DNA from 4 places in the Lacticaseibacillus sp. 22 genome. Region 4 is predicted to be linked to each of the others. Evidence: predicted binding sites of a transcription regulator. Region 4 holds the regulator's gene; each other region holds the start of a gene.
The links. Region 4 encodes LexA, which represses DNA repair genes until DNA is damaged. Its sites were predicted from a motif close to CNAACANNTGTTNG; they were not measured.
Positions count from the first base shown of each region.

Region 1: the regulator LexA is predicted to act here: its motif matches at 5,429-5,442, upstream of ACWP87_RS07970 (Y-family DNA polymerase).
Region 2: the regulator LexA is predicted to act here: its motif matches at 5,831-5,844, upstream of recA (recombinase RecA).
Region 3: the regulator LexA is predicted to act here: its motif matches at 1,890-1,903, upstream of uvrC (excinuclease ABC subunit UvrC).

Region 1 covers NZ_JBVAYD010000014.1:15,223-22,642, forward strand. The annotation lists gene pcrA (DNA helicase PcrA) at 1-2,200, opposite strand, end outside; gene ACWP87_RS07950 (DUF898 family protein) at 2,678-2,998, shown strand; gene ACWP87_RS07955 (SGNH/GDSL hydrolase family protein) at 3,049-3,834, shown strand; gene ACWP87_RS07960 (zinc-ribbon domain-containing protein) at 3,838-5,022, shown strand; gene ACWP87_RS07965 (hypothetical protein) at 5,136-5,318, shown strand; gene ACWP87_RS07970 (Y-family DNA polymerase) at 5,468-6,775, shown strand; gene ACWP87_RS07975 (hypothetical protein) at 6,753-7,100, shown strand; gene ACWP87_RS07980 (hypothetical protein) at 7,291-7,420, opposite strand, start outside.
Region 2 covers NZ_JBVAYD010000004.1:32,263-39,682, reverse strand. The annotation lists gene ACWP87_RS03255 (Cof-type HAD-IIB family hydrolase) at 1-33, opposite strand, end outside; gene ACWP87_RS03250 (ribonuclease H family protein) at 127-609, shown strand; gene ACWP87_RS03245 (LysR family transcriptional regulator) at 615-1,517, opposite strand; gene ACWP87_RS03240 (aminotransferase-like domain-containing protein) at 1,806-3,008, shown strand; gene ACWP87_RS03235 (hypothetical protein) at 3,390-3,695, opposite strand; gene ACWP87_RS03230 (hypothetical protein) at 4,057-4,383, shown strand; gene recA (recombinase RecA) at 4,589-5,776, opposite strand; gene ACWP87_RS03220 (DUF554 domain-containing protein) at 6,025-6,726, shown strand; gene ACWP87_RS03215 (DUF7679 family protein) at 6,789-7,262, opposite strand.
Region 3 covers NZ_JBVAYD010000001.1:107,507-114,926, reverse strand. The annotation lists gene uvrC (excinuclease ABC subunit UvrC) at 67-1,875, opposite strand; gene ACWP87_RS00500 (amino acid ABC transporter ATP-binding protein) at 2,080-2,826, opposite strand; gene ACWP87_RS00495 (ABC transporter substrate-binding protein/permease) at 2,816-4,273, opposite strand; gene ACWP87_RS00490 (SPJ_0845 family protein) at 4,513-4,674, shown strand; gene ACWP87_RS00485 (nucleoside triphosphate pyrophosphohydrolase family protein) at 4,803-5,093, opposite strand; gene yihA (ribosome biogenesis GTP-binding protein YihA/YsxC) at 5,093-5,692, opposite strand; gene clpX (ATP-dependent Clp protease ATP-binding subunit ClpX) at 5,879-7,129, opposite strand; gene tig (trigger factor) at 7,292-7,420, opposite strand, start outside.
Region 4 covers NZ_JBVAYD010000002.1:92,240-99,659, reverse strand. The annotation lists gene ACWP87_RS01775 (zinc-binding alcohol dehydrogenase family protein) at 1-855, opposite strand, end outside; gene ACWP87_RS01770 (hypothetical protein) at 1,066-1,428, shown strand; gene ACWP87_RS01765 (hypothetical protein) at 1,502-1,981, opposite strand; gene ACWP87_RS01760 (AI-2E family transporter) at 1,974-3,140, opposite strand; gene ACWP87_RS01755 (hypothetical protein) at 3,586-3,780, shown strand; gene lexA (transcriptional repressor LexA) at 4,464-5,090, shown strand; gene ACWP87_RS01745 (hypothetical protein) at 5,211-5,684, opposite strand; gene ACWP87_RS01740 (AEC family transporter) at 5,695-6,642, opposite strand; gene ACWP87_RS01735 (flavin reductase family protein) at 6,664-7,281, opposite strand.

The sequences.
Region 1 (7,420 bases), on a different contig from region 4:
CCATCGCTTTAAAGGCTATATCTAGTTCCTGATCGTCACCGGTGCCGGTTACTTTGACCACGGTACCGATTCCCCATTTACGGTGTTCGACTTTATCGCCGGCTTCCCAGCTTGTCTTGCCGGCACCAGTGGTTGGAGCCGGTTTAACGGTTACCGGCGTCCCAGTGGTTTCAGGATGACGGCTATAAGGCGAACTAAAGGCGCGATCGGTGCGGTTGATGAACGGTATATCACTTTTCGGCTGGGCAGCACCGGAAATATCAAGCAATTCAGGATCAATTTCTTCAATAAAACGGCTCGCCGGATTATTTTGACGCTGGCCATACAACATCCGGGCATAGGCATTGGTCAAATATAACTTTTGTTTTGCTCGGGTGATCCCGACGTAAGCCAACCGCCGCTCTTCCTCAAGCTCGCCTTCATCCATAGCGGCGCGACTCAACGGGAAAAGTCCTTCTTCCATGCCCACCAGAAAGACCACTGGAAATTCCAGCCCTTTAGCCGCATGTAACGTCATCAACGTCACTTCCTGGGCATCTTCTTCAACTTCATCTTGATCAGACAACAGCGCCAATTCAGCTAAAAAGTCGACAAAAATATCACTGTCTTCATTTTCCGGCTGGTAGCGCGCATCAAATCCTTGGGTCACTGACAAAAGTTCTTCAAGGTTTTCCACTCGCGTTTCGGCTTCCAAGGTGTTGGCGGCACGTAACGTCCCTAAATAACCGCTATCATCCAGAATTGCCTGCATCATTTCCGTAACGTTCAAATCTTTCCGCCGCTGACCAAGTCGTTGAATCATTTTACCGAATTTGGCTAGATTGCCGCGGGCTTTGCCTGAAATCGGACTAAGCTCAGCATTTGCCGCTGCTTCCAAGAGTGACCAATCATGCTGATTAGCAAAGGCTTCCAGTTTAGCAACACTTGTATTGCCAATCCCGCGCTTAGGTTCATTAACGATCCGGTTAAAGCTCATATCATCAGCTGGATTGACGACCAACCGGAAATAAGCCAAGGCATCGCGAATTTCCTTACGATCATAGAATTTATGTCCGCCCACCATTTTATAAGGAATGTTGGACTTCACGAACGCTTCTTCAATCGCACGGGATTGGGCGTTTGTCCGATATAAAATCGCAAAATCCCCGTACTTGCGGTGATGTTCTGCCATTTCCGCTTCAATGCGGCGAATCACAAAAATGGCTTCATCGGTTTCGCTTTGAGCCCGATAATAAGTGATTTTGTCGCCGGTGGCATTTTCCGTCCATAGCGTTTTAGCCTGCCGATTCAAGTTGTTTTTAATCACATCATTGGCAGCACTCAGGATTGTCTTGGTTGAGCGATAATTCTGCTCAAGCAAAATGACTTGGGCTTTAGGGTAGTCCTTTTTAAAGTCCAGAATGTTTTGCATATTAGCGCCACGCCAACCGTAAATACTCTGATCGGCATCCCCGACCACGCACAGATTGTGATAACCTTCCGCCAGCATATGCACGAGGCGATATTGGGCTTCGTTCGTATCCTGATACTCATCAACGTGAATATACCGGAATTTACGCTGATAAAAGCCAAGCGTTTCGGGATCCTTTTCAAATAACACAATGGTCTGCATGATGAGATCATCAAAGTCCAATGCTTGATCACTGCGCAGGCGTTTTTGATATTCCGCATAAACTTGGGCCACAGTTTTGGTAAATGGGCTGTTGGCCTGCTCGTCTGAATAAGTTTGCGGGTCGATTAGTTCGTTTTTGGCACCCGAAATCGCGCCAAGAATCGACTTGGGATCATAACGTTTGGGATCCAGATTGAAGTCGGCCAAAATGTGCTTAACCAAAGTGAGTTGTTCGGCTGGATCAGCAATCATAAACGCCCGATTGTAACCGAGTTTGTCAATGTCGCGCCGCAAAATACGAACACACAATGCGTGGAACGTTGAAACCCAAATATCGCGGGCAATCTCAGGATCGACCAGTTTACCTACCCGTTCCCGCATTTCCCGCGCAGCCTTGTTCGTAAACGTAATGGCAAGAATGTTCCATGGATTAACGTTTTTTTCTTCAACTAAATAAGCAATTCGGTGGGTCAAAACCCGCGTCTTGCCAGAACCGGCCCCTGCCATAATCAAAACCGGTCCTTCAGTGGCTAACACCGCCTCTGCCTGCTTATCATTCATACCCTTTAATGCGGCATCCATTACCATTTAACGAATCGTCCTTTCAGAAAAGCCAAGTGAAAAATTCCTTGACCTATTGTACCAAACTTTGGCGTTAAGCGTGAGACAGACAATCACGATAACGCGTTCTCCGGCGCAAGGGCTTGCGTGTAAGTAGGGCTTTTGGTCGCAATGGCCACGCCCAAGGCCACTAGTTCTCCTTTACGCCCATAACGCGCTCCCCGGCGCAGGAGTCTGCGTGTAAGGACCTTGGGCGCAATGACCAAGACCGGGTCATCACGCCCAAGGCCACTAGTTCTCCTTTATGCCCATAACGCGCTCCCCGGCGCAGGAGTCTGCGTGTAAGGACCTTGGGCGCAATGACCAAGACCGGGTCATCACGCCCAAGGCCACTTACACTCCGACTCCTAACCGCGCCGGCTCGCGCTCACTATAGCGCATATTCATTGCGTTGCCCGATGACTCTGATACACTTAAGTAAAGAAGTTGGAGGATGCAACGATTATGGAAATGAGAAATGGACGAAATTCTTTTTTCGATGGCGGCTTATTGGCCTATATTGGCTGGGCGATTCTCGGTGCGGTGATTACGATCGCCACACTGGGCATCTGCTATCCTTGGGCGTTGACTATGTTATATGGCTGGAAGATCAACCATACCGTGATTGAAGGCCATCGGATGCATTTTTACGGTTCCGCTGTCGGTTTATTTGGCAATTGGATTAAGTGGCTGCTGCTATCGATCATCACGCTTGGCATTTACAGTTTCTGGGTCTTTATCAAGCTAGAAGATTGGAAAGCGCGCAATACCCGATTTGTTAGCTAAAGACTATTTATAACCAGCATGTCATCAGTCGATTCAAGAAAGGTATTGGGATGAAAAAGATTTGGTTGGGATTGGGTGTTTTACTATTGTTAGTAGCGGCCGGCTGTGGGGTTTCGCGGCAAGCTGCTAAATCAACAAGCCACCCCTCTGCATCGGCTCGCAGTCGTCAGGCCAGCGCCGCTTCAACGCCGCCGCGCCCGACTCGATTAGCACGATTGAAGGCCAAAAGCAAAGCACAACTGGTTTATGCTCCTTTTGGCGACAGTCTTTCCGTTGGCCTTTTTGCCGATAAAAAAGCCACTCGTTTTACGTCGCTTTTTGCCCGGCAGCTGGCCCGATTAACCGGAAAAACCGTCACCGAAGCCGGCATTGCGGAAGTGGGAAAAACGGCTACTAACTTGGGCGTCCCCGCTTTACCGCAACTCGTTGCCCAGCATCCGGATGTGATCACTATTGAGTTTGGCACCAATGACGCTGTCGGTGGCGCAACCTCAACTGCGCTCGCTGCCTATCAACAAGCACTGACAACCATTGTCACCACGTTGCAAAAAGAAACCTCGGCACAACTGATCCTCATGACAACCTGGTCACCAAATCAAGGGCCCTACGTTAATGCCGACTTGAAATTCGATGCCGTTGTTAAAGCAGTGGGCCAAACCTACCAGGTACCGGTCGTTGACTTGGCAACCATCTGGCAAGGTCATGATGATGTCACCGGACCGGCTGGCACTGTCATTCCGGATTTCACTGCCAATGGCCCCCGGGATACGTTCCACCCTAATCAACGCGGCCATGATCAAATTGCTGCTCAACTCATTAAAACTTTGGAGGAATGATACATGCAAACACCGTTAAAATTCTGTCCTAACTGTGGGCAACCGATTAAACCGAACGATGACTTTTGCCCAAACTGCGGCTTTGATTTACGGTCAGCCCGCCTGCAAGCGCAGCAAACAAGCGAAAACGAAGCGTCCACGCCGCAACCGCCAACGACCCCTGCATCAACAACTGCAGCAGCCCCAGCGCCAACCCGACATACGCCGCACTCACATCGGCGCTGGCCATGGATTGTCGGCATTGTCGTCATCTTAATAGCCGGTTGTGCCTATTTAGCCGGCGCCGCCTATTATAGTCAAGACCGGCAAGTTGCCGAGCTTGCCGAAGAAATGACAAGCGGCGATGCTGATGATATGGCAGAAGTTGCCGTTGCCAGCGATGGAACGCCTTTGCATGAAGATGACCTCAAACCACTGGCCCAACTCATTGAGGATCGCCATTATCGCAGCCTTTTAAATACCTTGATTCGGGCTAAGTCCACTAGCGGTATGGTTCAGGTAGTCAAACAAGGTCAGGAAATGTTGTTTTTCCCGAAGTATAAAGTCAAGCTTGGAACCACCGCGGTAACCGTGAAGACTAACCTTAAAAACGCAGCGTTAACGCTGAATCAAACGCCGGTGCAAGCTGCCAATCATAATGGTCAATACACGATCGCCAATCAACTTCCGGGACGCTATACCCTTAAGCTTAGCGGTACGCATGACGGTGCAACTAAAGATTTCACCCGCGACGTGATCGTTCCCCTGAAAGGCCAAGCCGCTGCACTCACTTTAGACGCAGCAGCTGCCTCGTCCAACACCGCCTCTTCATCGTCACAGGCTTCACAAACAAGTCGTGACACTGATGACGACGATGATGATGACTATGACGACAATGGCGTGACCAAAACCAACCGCACCTACCCATCTGACACCTCAAAACGCAACGATAATCACTCAATCAGCGGTATTGTTGGCCGATGGGAATCCGGCGATCGGGCAACGTTCAATTTCAATAGCGATGGCACATACACAGCAACTAACAACAACACCCCAAGCAACGGTACTTGGGAGGTCGTTTACCGCGATGATAATATTTTAAACATCAAATTCACGAAACCAGATGGCACCAGCGTGGTTGAACCATTTGCACTCGATGATGGCGACTTAATCGAAACCAACCTCAAGATCAAATGGGAGCGTGATTGATTCACCGTTTCGATCATGCTGAACGACGGTGTTGCCTGCAGCTTAACTTGGCTATTAAGTTCATGGTGCTATACTAATGGCAGAAGTTAACATTCAATAGCAGGAGGCGAAGTATGATGTTATCGGAAAAATGGCGGCCTTTAATCGTTACTTTGAGTGTTATCGCAGCAATCTTTACCGCCTTATTCGTTTTAGCATTCGTTACCCACGGCTGGACAGCCATTGCCCCTGATACCATGATGCACGGTTTTACATCTTGGGCTTCATCCTGGCATATGGGTGGCTGCATGCGTTAGTCAGTTAATAGTTTCAACCAATAAACTTTTGATCCACGGTGTCTTTTTCCAGGCAGCGTGGATTTTTTATTTGTGCATTGTCAACGTAAGCAGAAAATAACTTGCCTTTGCAAACATACGTTCGTATAATAGCTACAGAGGTGATTGATATGCGCTATGACTATTCGCATGAACCGCATCGCGTCATTTTTTTGATCGACAACAAGTCCTTCTATGCATCGGTTGAAAGCATCGAGCGTGGACTTGATCCACTCAAAACCGTTCTCGTGGTGATGTCCGAACAGGAAAATACGAACGGCGGTTTAATTTTAGCCACGTCGCCAATGGCCAAAAAAATGTATGGTCTCAAGAGTAACGTCAGCCGGCAACGCGATTTACCTAATGAACCACATTTAATTGTCGTGCCTCCGCGTATGAACCTTTACATTAAGAAGAATCTGGCTATCAATGACATTTTTCGTCAGTTCGTTGCCGATGAAGATTTATGGCCATACTCGATTGACGAATCCATTCTCGATTTAACCCATACTTGGCGACTTTTTGGCAAGACACCACGCGCCGTTGCCAAGTTAATTCAGGCAACGGTTCACCAACAGCTCGGTTTACGCACCACTGTCGGTATGGGTGAGAATCCAGTCCAGGCCAAGATAGCACTGGATGTATACGCCAAGTACAATTCCGATTTACTCGGCGAAATTACATATGCAACCGTGCCTGAAACTATCTGGCGAATCAAGAATATGACGGATGTCTGGAGCATCGGTCACCGTACCGCCGCACATCTAGCACGAATGGGCATCACAAGTATGTATGAACTTGCTCACGCCAATCCGTACGCCTTAAAACAAGAGCTGGGCATTCTTGGCACGCAGCTTTTTGCGACCGCATGGGGCATTGATCGCACCAAGATTAGTCAGCGGATCGTCACGCGCCAGCCAAGTATCGGTAATTCTCAAGTGCTGCCACGCGATTATCGTAATCAGTTCGAAATCGAAATTGTGATTAAGGAAATCGGCGAACAAGTGGCCGCCCGCTTGCGTCATCACCGCAAACGGGCCGGTGAAATCACACTTGGAATTGGCTTTTCATACGCTGAGAGCCAAGCAGACGGTCGCACTGGGTTTTCACAAGCTAAACGAATGCTGCCAACAAATCGCGACTCAGATATCGTGACGACTTTACGCGAAATTTTTCGCGATAACTGGCATGGCGAAGTCGTTCGTAATGTGGCAGTCTACACCTCCCGCTTGGCCCCGGACACCGGCGAACAACTCAATTTTTTTGAACCGATCGATCAGCAAATCAAGGCAACAAACTTGGAACGAACGCTTGATGCGATCCGCAATCGATTCGGCTTTAAAGCACTCGTCTACGCCAAAAGCGCCATGCACGGCGGTACCGCCATTCAGCGCGCATCACTTGTAGGAGGCCATAATGGTGGCAATAGCTATGACTAACGATCTCAAGATTATCATGGAACGATTGACCCCGTTATTTAAACGGCGCCGGAAGACACGGTACTGGATTTCACTTGTCAACCAGACCTACACGCCGGCATTTAACTTCTTTTTTAACATCCAACCAAAAGATCAACGCCTGCGTTCCATCCCCTTGCACAGCCTGCACAACTATGATTTGGCGCAATTAGAGCTTTTTATCGGCTTACTGCGGCAACAGACCCGCCTAACCATTGAATTCATCGGTTTCGAGGAACTGCGCTGGCCGCGAACCAATCGGCTCATTCAACGACGCCCACGTGCAGACGAAACGTGGCCCAATTAAGCGATCCGACACTTTTTATCATGCCGATTGGTAACGGTACCAAGGTTTAGTGCTTCGTTTTACTGGACCCATTAGCTGAAAAAAGACCTTAGCGCAACTGAAATTGTTAAACGCTAAGGCCAATTTTTTAAACATGCTATTTCCGGTTTTGAGAACATCCCAAAACGGTGAACTTACCTTCGATTATTTGTTAATAAGCAATGGTATATGAATGACGTTTATCTAAGACAAAAGCCTCTGCCATCTCCGGACCGTGTTGCGCGAGAATCTGGTCTGCCAGATACGCTTGAAGATCTTCATGAAAATACGTCTCTAAACCA
Region 2 (7,420 bases), on a different contig from region 4:
ATCCAAATCCAATGCGATAAGATAACGTTCCATGCAGCAGCCTCTTTTCAATCTTTTTTTAAATAAACAAACATAGCCATTACCACCGCATTCCCCTACAATAGATAGTTAGAAAGCGAGGGTATCATGGCTGAATCAATCGTACTATATACTGACGGCGGTAATCGCAACACCGGCAATCACGCAGGCGGCTCAGTTCGGCCCACCGACAAAAGCGCGTGGGCCGCATTACTGATCTACGGCGAGCATGAAAAAATGCTCTCTGAAGGCGATTACGGTCGGACCAATAATTATATGGAAATTATGGCGGTGATTCAAGGGCTAAAGGCGATCAAACGAACCGATATTCCGATTGACGTTTACTCCGATTCTGCCTATGTGATCAACACCATGCAACAACGCTGGTGGGTCAAGTGGCAACAAAACGGTTGGCGCAACCACGGCAAACCTGTTAAAAATGCTGAATTATGGCAAGCACTGCTCCACCAAATGAACCGTTTCGATCAAGTAACCTTTCATAAAGTCAAAGGCCACGCAACCAACCGCAATAACAATCGCGTTGACGAGGCACTGAACCAAACGATGGATCGCCTGGACGATCGCACCTGATCATTTTACCCTTGATTGCCAAGAAAAGCTTCCCCATAAGTTTCCGCCAAAAATGTGTGAATCACCTGCTGCATCCGCTGGACAGAAGGTGATTTTTTGATGGTCGGATTAATCACCAAACACAAGGTTCGTGCGAATGGTTCGGAAAATGGATAGACGTTCACATCCCCCACCAGCTTCTGCAAGGCGAGCTTCGGCAAAATCCCCAAGCCCAGCCCTGATTCCACCATGGATAGAATGCTTTGGTCATCAATCGAATAGTTGATCGTGTTGGTCGACACATGATAACGATCCAACGCATTCTTGGTATCACGATCATAGTCGATTTGTTGCAAAATAAAATTTCGCTTCTCAACATCGGCTTGCGTCACGGTTTTGCCGTTTTTAGGCTTGAAGCGTTTTGGTGTGATGCAGTAGATCGGATCTTTTAACAACGGCTCAACCACCACCCCGGGTCCAACCGGCAGCGATGAAAAGCCCATGTCAACCGTACCTAGTCGAACCGCCTCCACAATGCGGTTGAAGGTCCCTTGAATGACACTGATTTCAATGTGTGGATAGCGCTTCTTAAACCGTTGAATAATCGTCGGCAGCCAGTTAGTCGAAACCGATGAAAACGCACCGATCCGAATTCTGCCGGTATTGACGCCATTGATGTTATCGGCGACTTGCGACAGTTGCTCTTCAAGGTTCTGAATACTTTGGATAATCGGCAGCACCTGGGCCCCATCTTCCGTCAGTGTCACTCCGGTACGATTACGGATTAGAAGTGGAAACCCCAGCTCAGTCTCCAGCTGACTGATACTATGGCTGACCGCACTCGGCGTCACATTTAATTCCGCTGCGGCTTGGGCTAACGTGCCACGTTCCACCACTTTACTAAAGACTTCATAAGAAAAATTACCCATGTTATCACTTTTCCCCTTTTTTCTACTTGATCCAAGTGACACGCGTTGTCACTTGAGCCGCACAATGCCTGTCAAATGGACGCTGAGGCCTGTTTGTTGATTTTAACATGAACAAAATTCAACTTAAGCTGAAATAGTTGAGCTTTACTCAATCATACGAGCCGTTTTACACTAGTGTCAATAAGAAAACGTTGGTTGAACTTTTACCAACGCGACAACGGTATCGCAATTAACGTGTGGATCGGCATCAGGTTCGGTTACACGCCCGATATCAAAGGGGGATTCATCATGAAATTCGCAAAACGTACCCAAAAAACCGGCAATTCCGGATTAGAAGATCTGTTCGCCGCATCTGGCCCGAATGTCATCTCGTTTGCAGGCGGCTACCCGGATCGGAGTTTGTTTCCGACCCAACAACTGAATCAGGCATTTAAGCACAGCTTTAACAGTGGCGATACTGAACTGTTGCAATACGCTAGCACTCAAGGCTACTTGCCTTTACGCGAAAAGATTGCGGCTCGGCTGCGCGCAACTGGCATTCCGACTCGTGCCGATAACATCATGATGACCCAAGGCGCTCAGCAAGGACTCGATCTAGTGGCGCGCCTCATGCTTGATCCCGGCGATGGCCTAGTTGTTGAAGCGCCAACGTATCTCGGTGCCTTAGCCGCCTTTAATGCTTATCAGCCAACTTATTATGAAATCCCGATGCAAGACGATGGGATGGACATTAATGCCTTACAGCGCGTTTTAATGAGTCACAAAGTCAAGTTCATCTATACGGTACCTGATTTTCAAAATCCAACCGGCGTCGTAATGTCTGTGGCTAAGCGTCAGGCGCTGATTCGACTCGCCAACCAATATGACGTTATGATCCTCGAAGACAACCCCTACCGCGATCTTCGCTATGATGGTAAACCGCTGCCAACCATTAAGTCATTTGACACGCAAGGCCGCGTCGTTTATCTCGGCAGCTTCAGCAAGATCCTCTCACCAAGTCTACGGATGGGCTGGCTCGTTGCTGCACCGGACCTTTTGCAGGAATTACTAGCGTTAAAAGGCGGAAGCGACTTGGAATCCAGCAACCTGACCATGCACGGCATTGATGCCTACATGGCGGAAAATGACTTAGACGCCCACATCACCGAAATCCAGAATTGTTGCCGCGAAAAGAAGAATGCCATGGTCGCAGCGATGAATCGTTACCTTCCTGATGAAGCGCACTTCACCAACCCTGATGGCGGCTTCTTCCTGTGGCTCACCATGCCAGCCGGCTTCGACATGGGTGCCTTCATGAAGCAACATCTGTTACCGGAAAGCAACATTTCCTATGTGCCTTCCGCCAACCTATATGCAACTTCGGCTCAGGTCAACGGCGCACGGCTAAACTTCACCGGTCCGACACTTGAACAGATCGACACTGGTATCAAAGCATTAGGCGATGCGCTCAAAACCGCGCTGCAGCATCACCTAGTAGCCGAACAAGCTTAGTTTTCTTCGTCTTAATCTACTCAAACCTTTACAAAATGGCAAAGTAACCATCACACTTTCGTCACACTTTGTCAGTAGTATAGGAAACATAGAAATGAGCCACCCACTCATCTCTACACCCCAACCTAATTTTCATTTTTCTCCTCCAAAGAAAAATAAGATGATTGGCCCCCATCCAATCATCACAAAAACGCCCGCTGCCAATACGCAACGGGCGTTTTTGTATCATGAGCGCGAGCCGGCGCGGTTAGGGATCAGAGTGTAAGCGGCCTTGGGCGTGATGGCCCGGTTTTGGCCATTGCGACCAAGTTCCTTACATGCAGATCCCTGCGCCGGGAAGCGCGTTAACGTAAGCAATGGCATCCAAATCAACATTCACGCTTAAAACGATGGTATTCCCGAAATATACTTATTAGCAATCGCCTCAGCCATGCCTTCCAGATCAAACAGTACCGTCCGCTGTGCTAAAGTGAGCTGATACTGATGGTCGCGCATCTCGTCTCTGATGAAATACCCAATCGGTAAGACTTGTGGAGCAATATTAACTCCTTGTATCCGTTTATCCGCCACCTTATCAATGACCTGTTTGATACTTGCAACAATAGCTTGCGATGTCACGTCGGATTGTTCCTCGAAAAGATGTTGCAGTTCTAGCATCTTTGCAATGAGTTCTTGTTTCTTTTCCATTTTGGCTCACCCCTTCATTTGTGAACTTATCGTGTTCAATAAAAAAATTTGACTCGTCCGTGTTTCTTTATGCGGTGCAATGATAGCGGTTGCATTTATCTTAGAATCCTCTATTTGGTTTGGCAAGCAATAACATATGTGCGTTTTGAAGATTTTTTGACGAACATGACACTTGAACAGTCACCTTGAAAATTAGAACAATCCGAAGACAAAATGCTTTACGAGACCAATTTCCTAATATATGCTATAGCCAATTTCAGACAGCTATGCACATGGAGATTCTATAGTCCATTTTTCTATACCTCGTTTACTGACTTAAAAAGACTAGTAAACGGTCAATAGCAAAGAGAGGCGAATGATCATGGAAACATTGTATAAAGGCCAACCTGCTGATGTTTGGGAAATCACCAAAACAGGCGCTCAGCCAGACTGGGTAAAAGATGCATTTTCACAAAACTATCTTTATTGGTTGGATAATCGGGTTCGTATTCTCATGTGGGCGTTAACCCCACCTAACAAGAAGAATTTAAAGTTCGTTGCTAGCGGTTCACTTGGAGGTGGCGTTGATGCACTGGGTGTTTACGCATACGGAGATTCAGGTGACTTCTTGGATGCAACCAATCAACGCGTGGTATCTCGAGAAAGATTCTTCAAGCAATATCAAATTCTAAAATCCAACGAAGCATAACCAATTAAAGGCGCGTGTATTAACGTTTGTTGACATGACTGTATTATTGTTCTGTTGGTTCACCCGAATTCAAGATCCATGATAGGTGCAACCGTGATGAAAGTTTTTGTGAACAATCGCTTGGCTCTTTTCCTATCAAGCAAAAGCCGCAACCAGACTCACATCATGTGTAAGTCTGGTTGCGGCTAGTACGTTTACGCATATTTTAAACTAAACGGTCAACCCCGAAGCTGGATGGATCATCTTTCTTATCATCCGGCTTTTTGTCGGTTGTTGGTTTCTCTTCAGGCTTCTTGTCAGCCGTTGTTTTCTCGTCTTTAGCAGTATCCTTCTTTTCGTCCTCTTCTTTTGGCTTCGGTGCGGACTGCTCACGGATCTTGGCTTCGATTTCCTTGGATACTTCAGGATGCTCATCCAGATAATGAGACGCATTGACCAGACCTTGGCCGAGGCGTTCCTTACCATAGTTGTACCATGAGCCGGACTTGGTGATAACGTCCAGATCGTTGTCTTTATCAGTCGCTAAGTTGATCATGTCAGTATTGTGCTCGATCCCATGACCAAACGACATGGTGGTTTCAACGGTCTTAAACGGCGGTGCCACCTTATTCTTGGTCACTTTGAGCTTGCTGGCAAACCCAACAACATTCTTACCATCTTTAACCTGCTGGCCTTTGCGTACTTCAATGCGCACAGAAGCATAAAACTTCAGCGCCCGGCCGCCTGGGGTGACTTCCGGATTACCGAAAACAATGCCGACTTTTTCACGTAACTGGTTAATAAAGATGACCAACGTATTCGTATTGTTAATCGTGCCGGCCATCTTTCGCAGTGCCTGCGACATCAGCCGTGCTTGCAAGCCAACGTGACTATCACCAATTGCACCCTCGATTTCAGCCTTAGGCACCAGTGCGGCTACGGAGTCGATCACGACAACATCAACCGCGGCCGATTCAATCAGCATCTCGGCGATTTCCAATCCTTGTTCACCCGAGTTTGGTTGGGAAAGCAAAAGATCGTCAATGTTCACGCCTAACTCAGCAGCGTACTTTGGATCCATCGCATTTTCCGCGTCAATATAAGCTGCCTTGCCACCGGTTTTTTGTAATTCGGCAATCGTCTGCAGCGCAATCGTGGTTTTCCCACTACTTTCAGGTCCATAAATTTCAACGATCCGGCCCCGCGGTAAGCCACCGACACCAAGGGCGAGATCCAATGACAGAATCCCGGTTGAGACCACATCGATCTTCAACTCCGGTCGATCACCCATCTTCATGACCGCGCCTTCACCGAACGCCTTGGTAATCTTTTGCAGCGCCTTTTCTAATTCGGTCTCACGATCTGTGGCATCAGACTTCTTATTATCAGCTTTTGTGGTCGTTTTTTTCGCCATACTTGTCTCCTTAATGTCGTACATACTTCGCTCAAAATACACTAGTTACATTATCGAACACGCGTTTGTTTTTTGCAAGTCTTTTCCGTGATTGAAACGCCTTTTCTGCACTTTAAAACGGTTATAGTTCTATTTTACCTGAACCAGTCAACCAATTGGTAAAAACCTGCTGTTATTGATCGCCGTAAAACATGCTATGATAGTTCGGTTAAGAGCAACCAGCATATTGAAAAGGTGAGGGAAAATACATGATGTTCATGGGGTCAATCGTTAACGGCTTAACGATTATCGGCGGCAGTTTACTAGGGCTGATCCTGCACAATATCAGCGCCAATGCAAAGGACACGATTACGAAAAGTTTGGGTCTGGGTACCTTTGCGCTTGGCATTCAAATGGCGTTGCAGACCAAAAGCTTTATTGTGATCATCATCAGTCTGTGTCTCGGTGGCTTGCTGGGCGAATGGTTGCATATTGAAGACGGCATGAATCACCTCGGCCTCAAGTTACAGGAACGCTTTGCCCGCAACAACAGCCATTTTGCGGAAGGGTTCGTCACCGCGACTTTAATTGCCGTCATCGGTGCCATGAGCATCTTGGGGGCCATTCAAGCCGGCGTGTCCGGTGATAATGCGACCTTGTATACCAAGGCGGTTATGGATGGTTTCATGGCCATTATGATGACCGCCTCGCTAGGCATCGGCGTTTTATTTTCGGCCATCCCGGTGATTTTATATCAAGGAACCATCACCCTGTTAGCCAGCTTTCTTGTCCAGTTCATCCCCAAAACGTTGATGGCAACCTCACTTCGAGAAATTGGTGCCATTGGTGGGTTGATGATCCTTGGTATCGGCCTGAATCTCATGAGCATCACCAAAATCCGCATTTCCAACCTTTTGCCTGGTCTGGTTGTCTTAATTAGCATACTAACCGGCCAATATTTTCTATCATAGTCAGTCGCAACAAAAAGCAGGTCACCATGGCCTGCTTTTTGTCTGAACTTTTTGTTGCCATCTTAGAAGTTCGGCAGCAGTCGTTGTTTTCGACTCTGAAAGCGATGATACACCAACTTGCAGTGCCAATCGCGAACATTTGCCAAAAAATGCGAGTTGGCATCGTGATACCAATAACGCAAATCGTCTTTGATATACAAGCGATTCAACCACGCGTGATCGTGCCGCAAAAACGTAAAACTTTCTAACAAATCCTGTTCGCGCCAAACATCAGGCAACAAAAACTGACTGCGCGTAAAGCGTTTTAACTGACGGCTTGAATAATAGACGCGCTCAATGCGACCAATAAAGAAAGCCGTCTTCCCCTTGCCCACGTACGGTGCCATAGGTGCAACAATCAATCCCCCGCGTAACCGCTCAAACCAATCTGTTTGCGGACTTACTTTGATTGCATGCGTAATATCTTTGGGTAGCCGGAAGTCCAAAACCAAACCATCCGGGCGCCGTACCCGAGCCACAATATGCTGTTTCTTCACATTAACACCCCATCATCTTGGCCAATTTAGGCGACTTGAGCTGTTGGGAAGAGTTTACCACGAAATGTTCGGATTTGCATGAAGAACGTTTGTTTCGTTAAGTAACGTTCAGCCAAACTAACTTCTTAAGCAATTCCAAGCCGATTTGGAAAATGTGA
Region 3 (7,420 bases), on a different contig from region 4:
TTTGGAACCTGCTTTTTCCATTGTCTTGAAAACGGCTCTAAAAAATTACCACGTTATCCGCATCATTTATACCCGACGTGCCGGCGTGGGATCTGCCGTTAACGAAAGCTTCAGTGCCTGGGCGACGCGTTTTGAAATGCCTAGCTCCTGAATATCTTCCAATGGTGCTTCTTTGATCTTTGTGATGGTCTTGAATTTACGCAGCAACTTTAAGCGTGTCTTGGGTCCGACGCCCTTAATTCCCTCAAGGCGCGATGCCAACGAGTTTTTGGCGTGAAGCTGGCGATGGAACGTGATGGCAAACCGGTGCACTTCATCCTGAATCCGTTCCAACAGGTAGAAGCCCTGCGACTTCGGATCCAGATTGATCATCTCGTCGGCGTGACCGAATAGCAAGGCAGCCGTCTTATGCTTATTGTTCTTGACCATTCCGGCAACCGGAATATCGAGATTCAATTCATTTTCCAGGACATCTTTAGCCGCGTTCATTTCAATCTCACCGCCGTCCATCAGAATCAAGTCCGGCAATGCCGCATGTTCCTTTAGCAGCCGCGTATATCGCCGGCGAATGACTTCGCGCGTATTGGCAGCTTCGTCAGCACCATTATGGGTTTTGTCCGCATCCAACTTGTATTTGCGATAATTGTTTTTAGCAGGTTGGCCATCGACAAATTGAACCATGGCAGACACCGGATCGGCACCTTGGATATGACTATGGTCAAATGCTTCTACTACATGGCCCATCGGTAACTTTAAGGCTGCCATCAGCTCTTTCATCGCCCCTACCGTTGTTCGATTATCTAATTCCATTAACCGAAACTTATCTTCCAGTTTAATCTTGCTGTTCTTGGCTGCTAGCGCCATCAGCTCGCGTTTTTCGCCTCGTTGGGGTGTGCGCACCGGTACTTCAAGGATATCGGCTAGCACCTTATTATCGAGCCCTGCAGGCACCAATACTTCACGCGGTTTAACGTTATTTTTCCGGCTGTAGAATTGTAAGATAAAAGATTCAAACTCTTCTTTAGCCGTATTGACCACCGGAAACAAGCGCGACTCACGCTTCATCAATCGCGCCTGGCGAATAAAGAAGACCTGAATGCTGATCCAGCCTTTATCCATATAAAAATTAAACAAGTCGCGCGTGGTATTATCCGTCGAAATAATCTTTTGCTTCTCAACCGTTTGCTCAATGTAATAAAGTTGATCCCGAATCTCGGCTGCCCGTTCAAATTGCAGATTCTTTGCCGCGCGCTCCATTTTGGCAGTCAAACTGGCCTTGGCCTTGCTGACATTACCGTTCAAAAAGCGTTTAATTCGCGCAATCTGATCGGTATATTCCTTCTCCGGGACGGTGCGAAAACAAGCGCCGAGACACTGCCCCATATGGTAATAAAGACACGGGCGACCCTGATAGCCGTTACAGCGGCGTAGTGGATACACTTTTTGAATAAAGTGCATGGTTTCCTGGGCAGCGTAAACATTGGGATAAGGGCCAAAATAGTAGCCGCCGTCTTTGCGAATCGTCCCGGTAATTTCAATCTTGGGGTCGCGTTCATTGGTGATCTTGATATAAGGGTAACCAGTCCCCTTTTTCAGCTTGATATTGTAATAAGGTTGGTACTTTTGAATCAACGTAATCTCAAGCAAGAACGCCTCTTTATTCGTAGAGGTCACAATGTAGTCAAAATCCGCCACTTGTGCCACCATTGCCGCTACTTTTCCGTCATGCGAACTCTTAAAGTAGGATCGAACCCGATTCTTGAGATTTTTGGCTTTGCCGACATAAATAATCTTCCCGTTGATGTCTTTCATTTGGTAGCTACCAGGAAGATCCGGCAGTAACGATAACTTATGTTCAATGTGTGCAGATGCCATTGTAAGCTCCTTATAAAACAAATGTTCGCCTAACATTATAAAGATTCTAAAATACGATTGCAAGCAGATAGCCTATACACATGCCAGCATGCTTGTCACATCTAGCCTGTACTTCTGCCTCAAACCTCATGATACCCCACCAGCTCGATTTCACAAAAAAAGCACCTTGCCCAGTATGTGCCAGACAAAGTACTTTGATGAAAATTATTGTGCGAGAATCTTAGAAAGAAAGTCTTGTGTCCGCTCTTCTTGAGGATGTTCGAAAAGCTGTTCAGGCGTGCCTTTTTCAAGAATCTTCCCGCCATCCATAAACCAGACTTGGTCGGCCACACTGCGGGCAAATCCCATTTCGTGCGTCACCACGACCATCGTCATTCCGGTTTTGGCAAGATCCTGCATGACCTTCAAAACTTCACCAACCATTTCCGGATCCAATGCACTCGTTGGTTCGTCAAAGAGCATCACATCAGGGTGCATCGCCAGCGCGCGGGCAATCGCCACCCGCTGTTGTTGACCACCGGAGAGGCTAGCAGGATAGGCATCGGCTTTTTCCGCCAAGCCAACTTGTTCCAACAGTTCCTTGGCTGTTTTGGTTGCTTCTTCATCCGTCACCGTTTTGACTTTTAACGGCGCCAGCTTGATGTTTTCTAGAACCGTCATATTCGGAAAAAGATTGAAGCTCTGGAACACCATCCCCATTTTCTCCCGGACATTATCCAACTGCTTTTCGCTAAGATCAACCAGGTTTGTTCCTTCAAAAAGGATTTCGCCTGCAGTTGGACGGTTCAACAGATTTAAACTGCGCAGGAAGGTACTTTTCCCGCCACCTGACGCACCGATCACGACAATCACATCGCCTTGGTCAATCGTTTCGCTAATATCATTCAAGACCACATTATCGCCAAACTTCTTGGTCAAGTGGTTGATTTGGATCAAAGGTTTATGCTGCATGATTCATCTTCCTTTCAAAGTGACTCAGGAGCTTGGATAGCCCGAATGTCAAAACAAAATATAAGACCATTGCGATCAGAATCGGCTGAACACCTTTATAAGTTGCGGTTTGAACCACCGTTAATTGATAGATCAAGTCCGTAACCCCAATGATCGAAACAATGGAACTTTCCTTAATCAGTGAGATAAACTCGTTTCCTAACGCTGGCCAAATGTTCTTGATGGCTTGCGGTAACACAACGCTGGTCATCGTTTGGCGCTCGGATAAGCCCAGCGAACGGGCCGCTTCAGTCTGACCAATCGGGATGCTATCAATCCCACTACGGATAATCTCGGCAACGTATGCAGCTGAATTAAGCGATACCGCGATCAACCCTGCTACTAGCGCTGGAATATCAATGAAAATGCCAATACCGAAGTAGACAAACATGACCTGAATCATCAACGGCGTACCACGGACGAACTCGATGTAGGCAACCCCAATGAGATGTGGCAATCGATGCTTACTCAACCGCAATAAAGCAAAGATCGTACCAAGTAAGACCCCAAAGAACGCCCCAATCGCACTGATGAGTAAAGTATACTCAACCCCTTTAAGGAAATAAGTCCAATAGTGCAGCATACTGGTATCTTCGGTATTCGTCTTCATGTAACTGCCAGCGGTTTTCAGATATTGCGGGATTAAATTCTTTTGTTTAATATCTGCTAAGCTCTTATTGGCCGCTGCGACTAAAGAATCAGATCCTTTGGCAAACCCGATAGCAGTCCCCATCGTGTCACTTGACAGATTAAAATGACCGGGAATTTCAACCAATTTATCATCGTTAGACGTATAGGCCTCAGCAACCGCACCTTCCGCGACAACCCCGGCGACTTTGTGGGTTTTTAGCGCCAGAATCAAATCGGTTACTTTTGTCAGTCCTAAAGTCGTACTGGACTTCATTTGGGTTTTTGCTAAGGTCTCCTGCAGACTACCGTTTTGAACGCCGACTTTCTTATTGGCAAAACTCTTGTGGTCTTTGTAAATCTTAGCATCCGTCTTATTAATCAGAATATCCTGACCCGATTTATAATACGTCTTGGAGAAATCAATTGACTTGCGGCGAGCATTAGTCGGTGACATGGCAGCCAGCACCATATCAACCTTGCCGGATTGCAGCGCCACTAGCAACGAGCTGAAATTCATCTGCTTGATGACTAACTTGACCCCAAGATCCTTGGCAATTTTGCGGGCAACTTCGACATCCATGCCGACAACCTGATTCTTGCCATTTTTATTCACCAAAAACTCGTATGGTGCATAATCAGGGCTAGTGCCCATCACAATCGTGCCTTTTTGTTGAATCTTTGCCAGGCTGTCATCTGCCTGGACAGTTTGCATATTTAAGGTCACAATTGCGGCAAAAACTGCGACCAAAGCGATTAACCAACGTTTCAAATGCGTCATAATACCCTCCTTGATTACAAGAATGTACTATACACGTAATTCAATTTTTATGCAATAAATATTCATATTTTGGTGACTCTTTTTTTAACTCGTAAAATCATCGAAAAACACGGCCTAGTTCTTAAATCGTTTTCAAGATCAACCTTTGGCCAAATATCGGCATTAGAAAAACCGGTTGTCAGTCTAGACGCTAATGCTGGTTGATGCTATACTTTCTCCAAGGAAAGGGGTGGCCGTGCATGGCACTTAAGATCAACACTCAAACCAACCTAAACGACATGTTCGATAAATTCGCAAGCATTCCCAGCGATAAAGAACAAGCTACCGGGCCAGATCCAAAACATCACGAAAAGATGACGAAAAAGTCTGATAAAGATAGCGCTAAAAAGCCGAAAAAGTAAAGTAACCATTTATGCTGATTTCCATACTCAAGCAAACAGAAAAGCGACTGCCGAAAATTTTTCGGAGGTCGCTTTTTTAGACGCTAAATCATTAGCTGCGTTTAAATATGTTCTGAATGGTGCTAAGTTCACTTTTTGGATTGCGGATAGCGTTTTGCCAATGCCTTAATATTACCAGCGGCAACATCATCAAAGTCAATGTCAGCCCACAATGCAATTTGAGAAAGATACCACAGCACATCCCCTAATTCGTGCTGTAATTTAACCTTATCTAAATCCTGACCCTGAAAGGTGTACTTTTTAATCAAGTCAATTGCTTCGCCGCTTTCACTTGCCAAGCCTAGCGATAAGTTGGTTAACACATGTTCGTTGCCAGCCAATGTGCGGTTAGCCTTCTGTTGATATTCATTAAAGTTCATTATTCATTTTCCCCCACTCCCGAAGTCTGACTCAACCAAGACCAAATCGCATCATAGCCTTCACCGGTGACTGCGGAAAACGGAATAACCGTGTCAGTCTGGTTTAAATCCAACCGTTGATTAATTTGCTTAACAACATGCAGCCGTTTACTTTTAGGCGTTTTGTCGATTTTCGTGGCGACCACTAAAGTCCTGAGCTGATAATACTTTAAATATTGATACATACTGATATCGTCGGCGGTTGGCTCATGACGACTATCCACCAGCAAGACAACCCCACGTAATGGTTGTCGCGTCGTAAGATAGGTCTCGATCATCGCTGCAAACTTTGCCCGAGCTGATTTGCTGACCTTGGCATACCCATAACCGGGAACGTCAACAAAAAACAGGCGACTATCAAGATCGTAAAAATTAAGCGTCTGGGTTTTCCCCGGAACGCTGGATGTTCTAGCCATCGCCTTACGCTTAATTAACTTATTGATCAGTGAAGATTTGCCAACATTACTGCGTCCGAGAAAGGCGATCTCCGGACGGCCATCTTCTGGATATTGCGCAGCCGCAACCGCACTGATTGTCAGTTTGACATCATGGACGTCCATCTTAAACGGCCTCCTTTTTTATTCATCTCTTTTAGTGGCACTCAAGCACCACTGCCTTCAATAGTTTAGCATATTTTAAAAGCTGACTGGGCCGCTAGCAGGAATTTACAAATCTTTATTCATGGTTGAGCCCAAACAAAGAGCACCAGGTTATCCAACCTGGTGCTCTTTGAAACCCTGCTTGCTTTAGGAGGCTTCACGGCCCTTGGTAAGCACTAATTGTGGTTTAGCCTTGCCTTCAACAGCAGACTTTGTGACGACTACCTTGTCGACATCGCTGCGACTAGGTAAGTCAAACATGGTGTCTTGCATGATGGCTTCCATGATAGAGCGCAAGCCACGCGCCCCAGTGTCACGTACAATCGCTTGATGGGCAATGGCCTTCAATGCGTTAGGTGTGAATTCAAGATCCGTATCATCGAGACTTAACAACTTCTGATACTGCTTAACCAACGCATTCTTCGGTTCGGTTAAAATCCGAACCAAGTCGCTTTCGTTGAGCTTCTCCAATGCTGCCAAAATCGGAATTCGGCCGATGAACTCAGGAATAATTCCAAATTGCATGAGGTCTTCCGGAATAATCTGCTGCATCAGTGACTTATCCGGATCCACTTGATTGGTGGAGTCGGTACCAAAGCCAATCGTCTTTTCGCCAATCCGGTTCTTGACAATATTTTCAATACCGTCAAAGGCACCGCCGACAATAAAGAGAATATTGGTGGTATCGATTTGGATAAACTCCTGTTGCGGATGTTTACGTCCACCCTGTGGCGGAACATTGGCAATCGTACCTTCCAAGATCTTCAACAAAGCTTGCTGAACGCCTTCACCGGAAACATCACGGGTAATCGAAACGTTCTCGGCTTTCTTGGCGATCTTGTCAATTTCGTCAATGTAAACGATACCCTTTTCAGCGCGCTCAACATCGTAATCAGCATTTTGCAGCAATTTAAGCAAAATGTTCTCGACGTCTTCGCCCACATAACCAGCTTCTGTTAACGTTGTCGCGTCCGCAATGGCAAATGGCACATTCAGGATCTTGGCTAAAGTCTGCGCCAAGAATGTTTTCCCTGAACCGGTTGGGCCGATCAGTGCGATGTTACTCTTTTGGAGTTCAGTATCGTCTTTTGTCGCAGTCTGCATCTGGTTAACGCGCTTGTAGTGATTATAAACGGCAACCGAAAGTGCTTTTTTCGCAGCATCCTGCCCAATCACGTAATCATTAAGTGATTTCATGATTTCGATTGGCTTAGGGACTTCGAGCAGATTCTGATAGGCTTCTTCTTTAAATTCTTCGTCAATGATCTCTTTGCAGAGGTCGATACATTCATTACAAATATAAACCCCAGGGCCAGCAACGATTTTCTTCACTTGATCCTGAGACTTGCCACAAAAAGAGCAAGTCACCGGACCCGTTGTTTCAACGTTGTCAAACATCTAATTCAACCCTTTCTTGTTACCTTCATTCTACCAGAACCGTCAAGTACCGACTAGCAACTAACCGCTATGCCAATGTCAAGGGATCTGTTCGGCTTTTTGGACCTGTTAAGACGACAAAAGAGACGATCAAGGATCGTCTCTTTGACGCGATTGTGACAACTATTTAGCTGACTTCTTGTCAGAATCAGCCTTATCAGCTGTTTCATCCTTGGCCGCTTCAACCTCTTTGGCATTGTCAGTAATGATGTCGATGGCTTCTTTAACCCCAATATCGTGCTTGAGCATATC
Region 4 (7,420 bases):
TTGAGAAGCAATGCGGTACGAAAAATCGGTTTTGGCAAACATATACTCGTAATCAAAACTGGCTGCTTTATCTTTGACGACTGCCAAATCAAGCCCGGCTTGCGGACCGACAATGCACCCAATATGGCCAAATGCCTGAATTAACTGACTGGCAGCAGCTAGATACGGTTCGGGATGATAGAGGATTGCAATACCATCAACGGTTTGAATGCCGGCTTGATGGATTTGGGCGATCAGATCCTGGTGGTAATCGAGCGGCACATCAACGTGATGGTCGCGCAGCCATGGATGATTTTTGGGACTACTCGTGGCTAAAACGGTTAAGCCGCTCCAATGGGCTAACTGACTGAGCATGGAACCGACACCGCCAGCGCCATTGATAATCAGTAATTGTTGACCTTTATTCGCATTGTATTCAGGGATGAAGCCCATTTTTTCAAATAGCAACTCCCAAGCCGTCAATCCGACCAGTGGCAGTGCTGCCAAGTCAGCAGTGGGGGCTTGTTGTGGTGCGAGGGCAACTAGTCGTGCGTCAACTGCCTGATATTGCTGATTACTGCCGGGTTTGCAGGTGGTGCCAGCGTAAATGACCCGATCGCCAACATGATAACCAGCAACCTGTGCGCCAACTTGGGTGATGGTTCCAACTGCATCATATCCCAGCACTTGTGGCGTTGCTTGTCGCGTTGCCGCTTGCCGACGTTTGGTGTCAATCGGATTGACCGATACGCCGTCAACCTGTACAACGACTTCATTTGGTTGGGGAGTCGGGACAGGGAGGGCAAAGCTTTGGAAGCTGTTTTCGGCAGTGATCGGTAAGCCTTCAGTAAAACCGATCGCAATATTTTGTGACATTTGAATCGTCCTTTCGTTTAATCTGTCGTTATTGTAACCTTTTTATGAAGTGAGTTGGAAATGCACAGGTTATTTGGTAAAATGTGCAGGATATTGGCGAAACAAGCCAAGTGTGCGCAACCCAGCTCGAAAAATTCGATGCCGATTGACGAATCATAAAAAATTAACGATGAACATGACGTGAAGACGATAGCTTTAAGGAGGCTGCTCGTGAAAAAATTTGGATCAAAACGTGAATTGATAGGCCTGGTCATTGTCTTAGTACTGGCAGCGGCGGGGTTTGCATTTTTCGCGTGGTACACGATGCGACCGGCTGATACGATCGGGACAATTGCGACAATTAGTTTTGGCATTGTATTATCCGCCTTGATTGGTATCGTCTTATTGTTAGATGCTGCAGCCAGGACTCGGTGGCGACGTTTCTGGATTGATCTTTTGTTCGCCGGGTTAATGCTGGCGCTGATTGATTATTACTTCCTGGATGTCACCGCGCCGTGGCAGATGCTGGTGACGGGTGCTGGCCTGGCCGTGGTATTGGTTGCGCTCCTGGCTATTCGAAAGATCGATGAATAGTGTTAATGACGACTAGCAAAAAAGCTCTCCGAAGAATTCATTCGGGGAGCTTTTTTGCTTTTACGTATGCGTGCTAGTTCATACGCTGGACGGTTACAGGAACCGTTTTTGGCAGTACTTTTGACAGTTCGGTTAACAGGTTTTGAAGACTGGCCTGAAACGTCAGGCGGACCATCCGCCGTTTGCTAAGGGCAAATACGGCAACAACCCATTCTTGGCCATTTGGAAGGCTTACCGGTGTCAAGGTGATACTGGACATGTGCGTGTATGGAATCACGCGCGCCAGTAAACCGTTGGCGATCAGGCGAGTAGGGGCCAGTCCGCCAGTCCCTGCCATAATGGATAACACCAAAAAGATCGAGATGAAAATAATATACGGCATGTTGTTAACTCTGGTTGTCATAAACCAAAAGCCAAGCAGCACGGCCCAGATAAGCTGAGACACTGCATATCGGGAAGTAAATTGAATCTTACTTTGCCAAAAAAGATAGTAGCCAGCTAGGCCAATTAAAACGATGTCCAGTCCGATCAATAACACATTAAAACTATTCATGAGGTACTCCTTTTTGGTCAACTTCATCTGTGGGGTGATCTGATTCGTACAAACCAGAAACCTGCTGATACCAGCTAAAGAATCGCGTGACGACAATTTTCAAAACGGCAAAACCTGGGATGCCGAGAATGACCCCGACCAAGCCAAAGAGATTGCCGGCTGTGAGCAGGACAACCACGATGGTAATGGGATGAAGTTCAAGTTTGCTGCCCATAACCAGCGGCGAAATCAGTTGCGTTTCGATCAACCATTCAATAAAGAAGACGACAATCACGGCGAGAATCATGCGTGGAGAAGTCAACGCGCCCATGATTAGCGGTGGGATCATCGCAAGGGCCGAGCCGAAATAAGGAATCAGATTCAACGGGCAAGCCAACAAGCCGAAAATCAAACCATAACGCAACCCGATAACCGAATAGCCGATCATGAACATCACCGCAACGCATAATGCAACCGTGATCTGACCTTGCACGTATGAACCGACTTTTTCATTCATTTCATGGAGCATTTGCTTAACCGAGCGGCGCAGTTTTGTTGGCACAATCTGCAAGATCATCGGCGTGAACTTATCGCCATCTTTTAGCATAAAGAAGAGGATGATGGGCGCAGTGGAAATTGTGACGACCACATTGCCGACAATGCCAATCAGATTCTGCAGCTGTGAAATGGTACCAGTCACAAAGGCACCTTGTTTACCCGTGAAGAAAGTCTGGACTTCATTGGCAATTTCGTTGAGATCATGTTGCGACAGGATGTTCTGTTTGTCATTTAAATCGTCTAACCATTTGCCGATTTCGGTAAATATTTGCGGCGCGGAATCAACGATACTGGTGATTTGATTGCTGACAGCAGGGATAAACCGTAATAAGCCCCAGACCAGCAGGCTAATCAAAACAATGAACAGCAATCCGATTGCCAAGCCCCGATGCAACCCGGCTTTTTCAAGGCGGTTGATAATCGGAACGGTGAGATAGAAGAGAATGCCGGCAAAAATAAATGGCGGCGCAATAATCCCTAGAAAATCAACGACTGGTTGAAAGACCCAAGCAATTTTGGTAAAGACAAAAATGACTAGCAGGGCCAAAAGCAAATCAACTAGCAGAATCATGAACTTACTATTAACAAAGCGGCGATAGAGCCACGAGTCGGTACGTTTCAAAGGCGATCCTCCTCTAATAACGGTAAAGGTTATATTCCGGTCACAGCACGCCAAAGCGGTCAGACAGTCACAAAAGCCCTTACAAAACAAACGTAGGGCTGGCAAGTTAACCTTGTCAGTAACCGACAGCTGAAGCCGTCACTTTAGCGCTGATTTTAAGCACAAAAATCAAGTACACCTTGTATAACAATGATACTCGACTGAGTAGCATTTTTCGAGGATGGGTTCCGTGAAATGTCAAGAACGTGTAATTGCAGTCGTTACATAAAATTTACAAAAACACGCTGAAATCGTTACAAATATTATAAAAGCCTAAACAAAGGCACTTAATGTAAATTTTACATATACAAAAGCTTTACAAATCAAAAAAATCAGGTATGATAAAGTCACAACCAAAACGGTGAGTCAATGTCGGTTCATCCGATACGGAGAGGAGTGACCCCATATGAGCATACTTCGGGGCGCTAAATGGACATTAATAACTCTGACCCTGGTCGCAACGTTGCTATTGTTTAGCAACTATGCGACGGCCGGCATCTTGTTGATGGCTCTAGATATTTTCTTAAGCTTCTTCTATGCAGTCATCAAGAGCAGATGTGATCGGCGTCAGATGCATAAGATGCCATTATTGCATAATTAATTGATGAAACGAGAGGCTGAGTCATAATTCACAGCTTCAAAATAGAAGCGTACTATTTCAGGTTTTTACAAGAAATAGTACGCTTTTTTGCTTTTCCGTATTAGTATAAATGAGCTTTAACGATTCCAGTGCCAAAGCGGAGCAGTCGTAGGTCGGATGGGGCTCAGCCGTGGAACAACACAGCGACCGGGCTTTGTCGCTGATGTTGTTAGGCGACTTGGAGACTGCCGGTCTTGCAGGCTCCAAGCGCCGTCTCCGCTCTAGCTTCGCGTCGCCACCCCATCCGGCCGGAGACTGCGGAGTTTGGCACGGCCCAGAACTACTTTATTTACTTTCTCAGCTATAGTATTCGGATTTTAGTGGGCATCACATCCTGAGATCGAATTATGTCTTAGATTGTTTTGTGAGCGCGAGCCGGCGCGGTAAGGGACCGAAGTGTAAGCGGGCTTCGGCGTAATGCCGGTCTTTGGCCATTGCGACCAAGGTCCTTACCCGCACGTCTCTGCGCTGGGGAGCGCGGTCCATACACAGATAAAAAGTGTTAATGGTCTTAATATTGAGACAAAAAAGATATTTTGTTGCGCCTAACGACAGTTTTTTCAAATGAAACAGCAAAAACAATTGCAAACGTCCGTTCGTATTGGTATGCTGAGTGTAACAAAAGAGAACGAGGCGGTGAGCGGATGCCAACACAAGCAAGTCAGAAACGTTGGAAACAGATTTTACAAACAATCTATGAAGCGATCGAGGATCATGGGTACCCGCCCACGGTTCGCGAAATCGGTAAATCAGTCGGACTCAGCTCTTCCAGTACGGTCGCGGCTTACTTGGAGAAGTTGCTGGCGGCTGGCTTGATTGCCAAAGATCCGTCTAAACCGCGGACCATTGAAGTCACGGCAGCAGGGCTTGATTTTATTGGGGTTCAGGCACAAGGAATCCCGATTGTCGGAACGGTTGCCGCAGGGGTTCCCATTACGGCGATTGAAAATATTGATGATTATTTTCCTGTCCCTGACGATCTTCCGTATTCCGCCGATGAATTGTTTATGCTTCGGGTCCAAGGCAGTTCGATGATTAAGATCGGCATTTTAGACGGCGATCAGATTATTGTCAAGAAACAAAATGATGCCGAAAATGGCCAGATTGTCGTTGCGATGACCGAAGAGGATGAGGCAACGGTTAAACGCTTTTACAAAGAAAAGCATGGCGTTCGTCTGCATCCGGAAAATGATGATATGGATGATATGTACTTCCCAAGTGTCACGATTCTCGGAATTGTCGTTAGTTTATATCGGCCGGCGCTTGTGTAATCAGCTCATAATTCAGTAGGACGAATCGCCCTCACATCAAAAAGACATTTACCAGCTACTTTATCGAAGTGGTGGTAAATGTCTTTTTGATTATGTACCCTGATGTCAACGTTGCAAATATCAAGGTTGGGCGAGGCGATCAAGGTCGTCTTGCGGCACCTTTTTGTAAACGGGTCCATTTGGAAGTTGCTTGAGTTGACCTTTTTTGGTGAGCTGGAATTGCAAAGTAGAACTGGCCGCTTGTGGCTGCGCTTTACCCGTGAAGGTGAAAACTCGACTTTTTAATGTAAGCTGAGCGGCAAAAATTCCCTGATCGGTACTTTCAAAGACGCCGCCTTGGTTGGATAAGGTTTCAAGATAGTAGCCGCTGGTTGAGGAAGTGATCCGGATGGCCTTTTTGCGATTATCGACTTGGACGAACGCGTGGCCGACAAGTGTACTCAAAGTGGCTTTGGGAACGGTCTTTTTAGTGGGCTTGACGTGGCTGGTGACGGTGCTGGTCGCTGGCTGTTTGGATGTAGACTTGCCTGTCGGGGTTGTGGAAGAGCAGCCGCTTAGCAAGATTAAGATGGTAAGACATATCAGCTTTTTCATTTCCGAGCTCCTAGTGAATAAATTGGATGCAGGTCATAACGATAGGAATCACGATCATTGATAGCAAGGTGGTTTCTGTGACCATGATGGCAGCGTAGTCAGCATCGGCGTCATAGAGTTTGGCCACAACCGGTGCATTGGTCATGACCGGCATGCAGGACTGGAGAATAAAGATTTGTTTCATCAAGGTCGGAACCGGAGCAAAAGCAACCAATGCGGTCATGAGTAGCGGCGCAAAAAGAAAGCGGCCACTAAAGATGCCCCATGCTTCCTTGCTGAGCCGCAACTGCCGCCAGCCGGCCGTATGCAAGGCAATGCCGATAAAAAACATGGATCCGGGTACCGTTAAGTCACCAACATATGTCAGATCCGCCATTAGAAACTCCGGGAGCTTGATGTTCAATAAGACGAGCACAATCCCGAACATGAAGCCTAATAACGGAGGTGAGAAAACCTTGCCGAGCGCCTTTTTTAAATCAAAGCGTGCCGGTTTGGGCCCATCACCTTGGATAAGATAAACCCCGATTGTCCAAAAAATAGTGGTATTGGCCATGTAATAAACGAGGACGTAAGGAAGGCTGCGAGGACCAAACAGTGCCAAATTCACCGGTAAACCAATAAAAACCGTGTTGGAATTGAAGAACATGGACTTAAAGGTGCCTTTTCGCGACTTCGGTACTTTCAACAAGTAACAAACCAGAAATGACAAGGCGAAAAGGATCATCATGGATAACACCGGGAAGAACAAATCCGGTAGCAAGCGCAAAAGCATGCCGGCAGTGAACTTCGATGAGATGGTGACAATCATATAAGCGGGCAATGCAACTTGGGTTACCACCTTGGCGATGACCTTGCTAGAGTGGCTGTTAAACCAACCGCGCGCCGTTAGAAAGTAGCCGATGATGATGAGAATGAGAATTTCGAAAACGCCAAAAACGCTTGAGATAAATGCTGTCAAATACCGCCACTTCCTTATAAATTATTTTGGTCGCCGCAATGTAAACGTTCGTCCCAATTCGGCGTAGTTGGGACCGGCAAGCCGTGCGATGGGGGCCAAGGCGGTTGTATTCACATGCAGTGTCGGTAAATCAAGCACGGTTTCTGCAAAATGAAATTGACGGATTTCTAGAATAAAGAGATCCGTCATGATGATTCCCGCCGCATCACGAATGGGGACATATTGGTAAAGAATGGTTTCAAAGCGAATGCGAGCAGCTTGTAAACCCGGCACCTGAATCTCCGTGCTGGGAATCAATGGTAAATCAATCAGCGTTAATTCACTTTGATCAGGAGCCAGCCTTGCTGCGGTTTGATTCATCGCCTTGGTAAGATCAGTGCTAACCATGTGCACAACCGCTTCATGGCGAGCAAGGAGGTTGGCCGCAGTATCTTTTGGCACTTGGCGTTCGCGCAAAATCGCAACCGATAACAACGGCAACTGATTGGAAATCCCAGTTGTAAACGAAAATGGTGCTATATTAATGAGACCTGCTGTATTCTGGGTGGTAATCCAAGCGATTGGCCGTGGGATGATGCTGCCGGACAAAAGCTTGTATTGTTCATGCGGTGAAAGTTCGCTGGCAGATAGGTTAATCATCGTAGACCTCCAGTACATAACAAATCCGATGGTGAGACCTTGCAATAGAAGCTGGTGTAGCCCAAAAGTACGTCACGACTGCAAGTGTAGCGCAGGGAACGAATGGCGTCAAAAGGACAAGCTCGTTTGGCATTCTCAA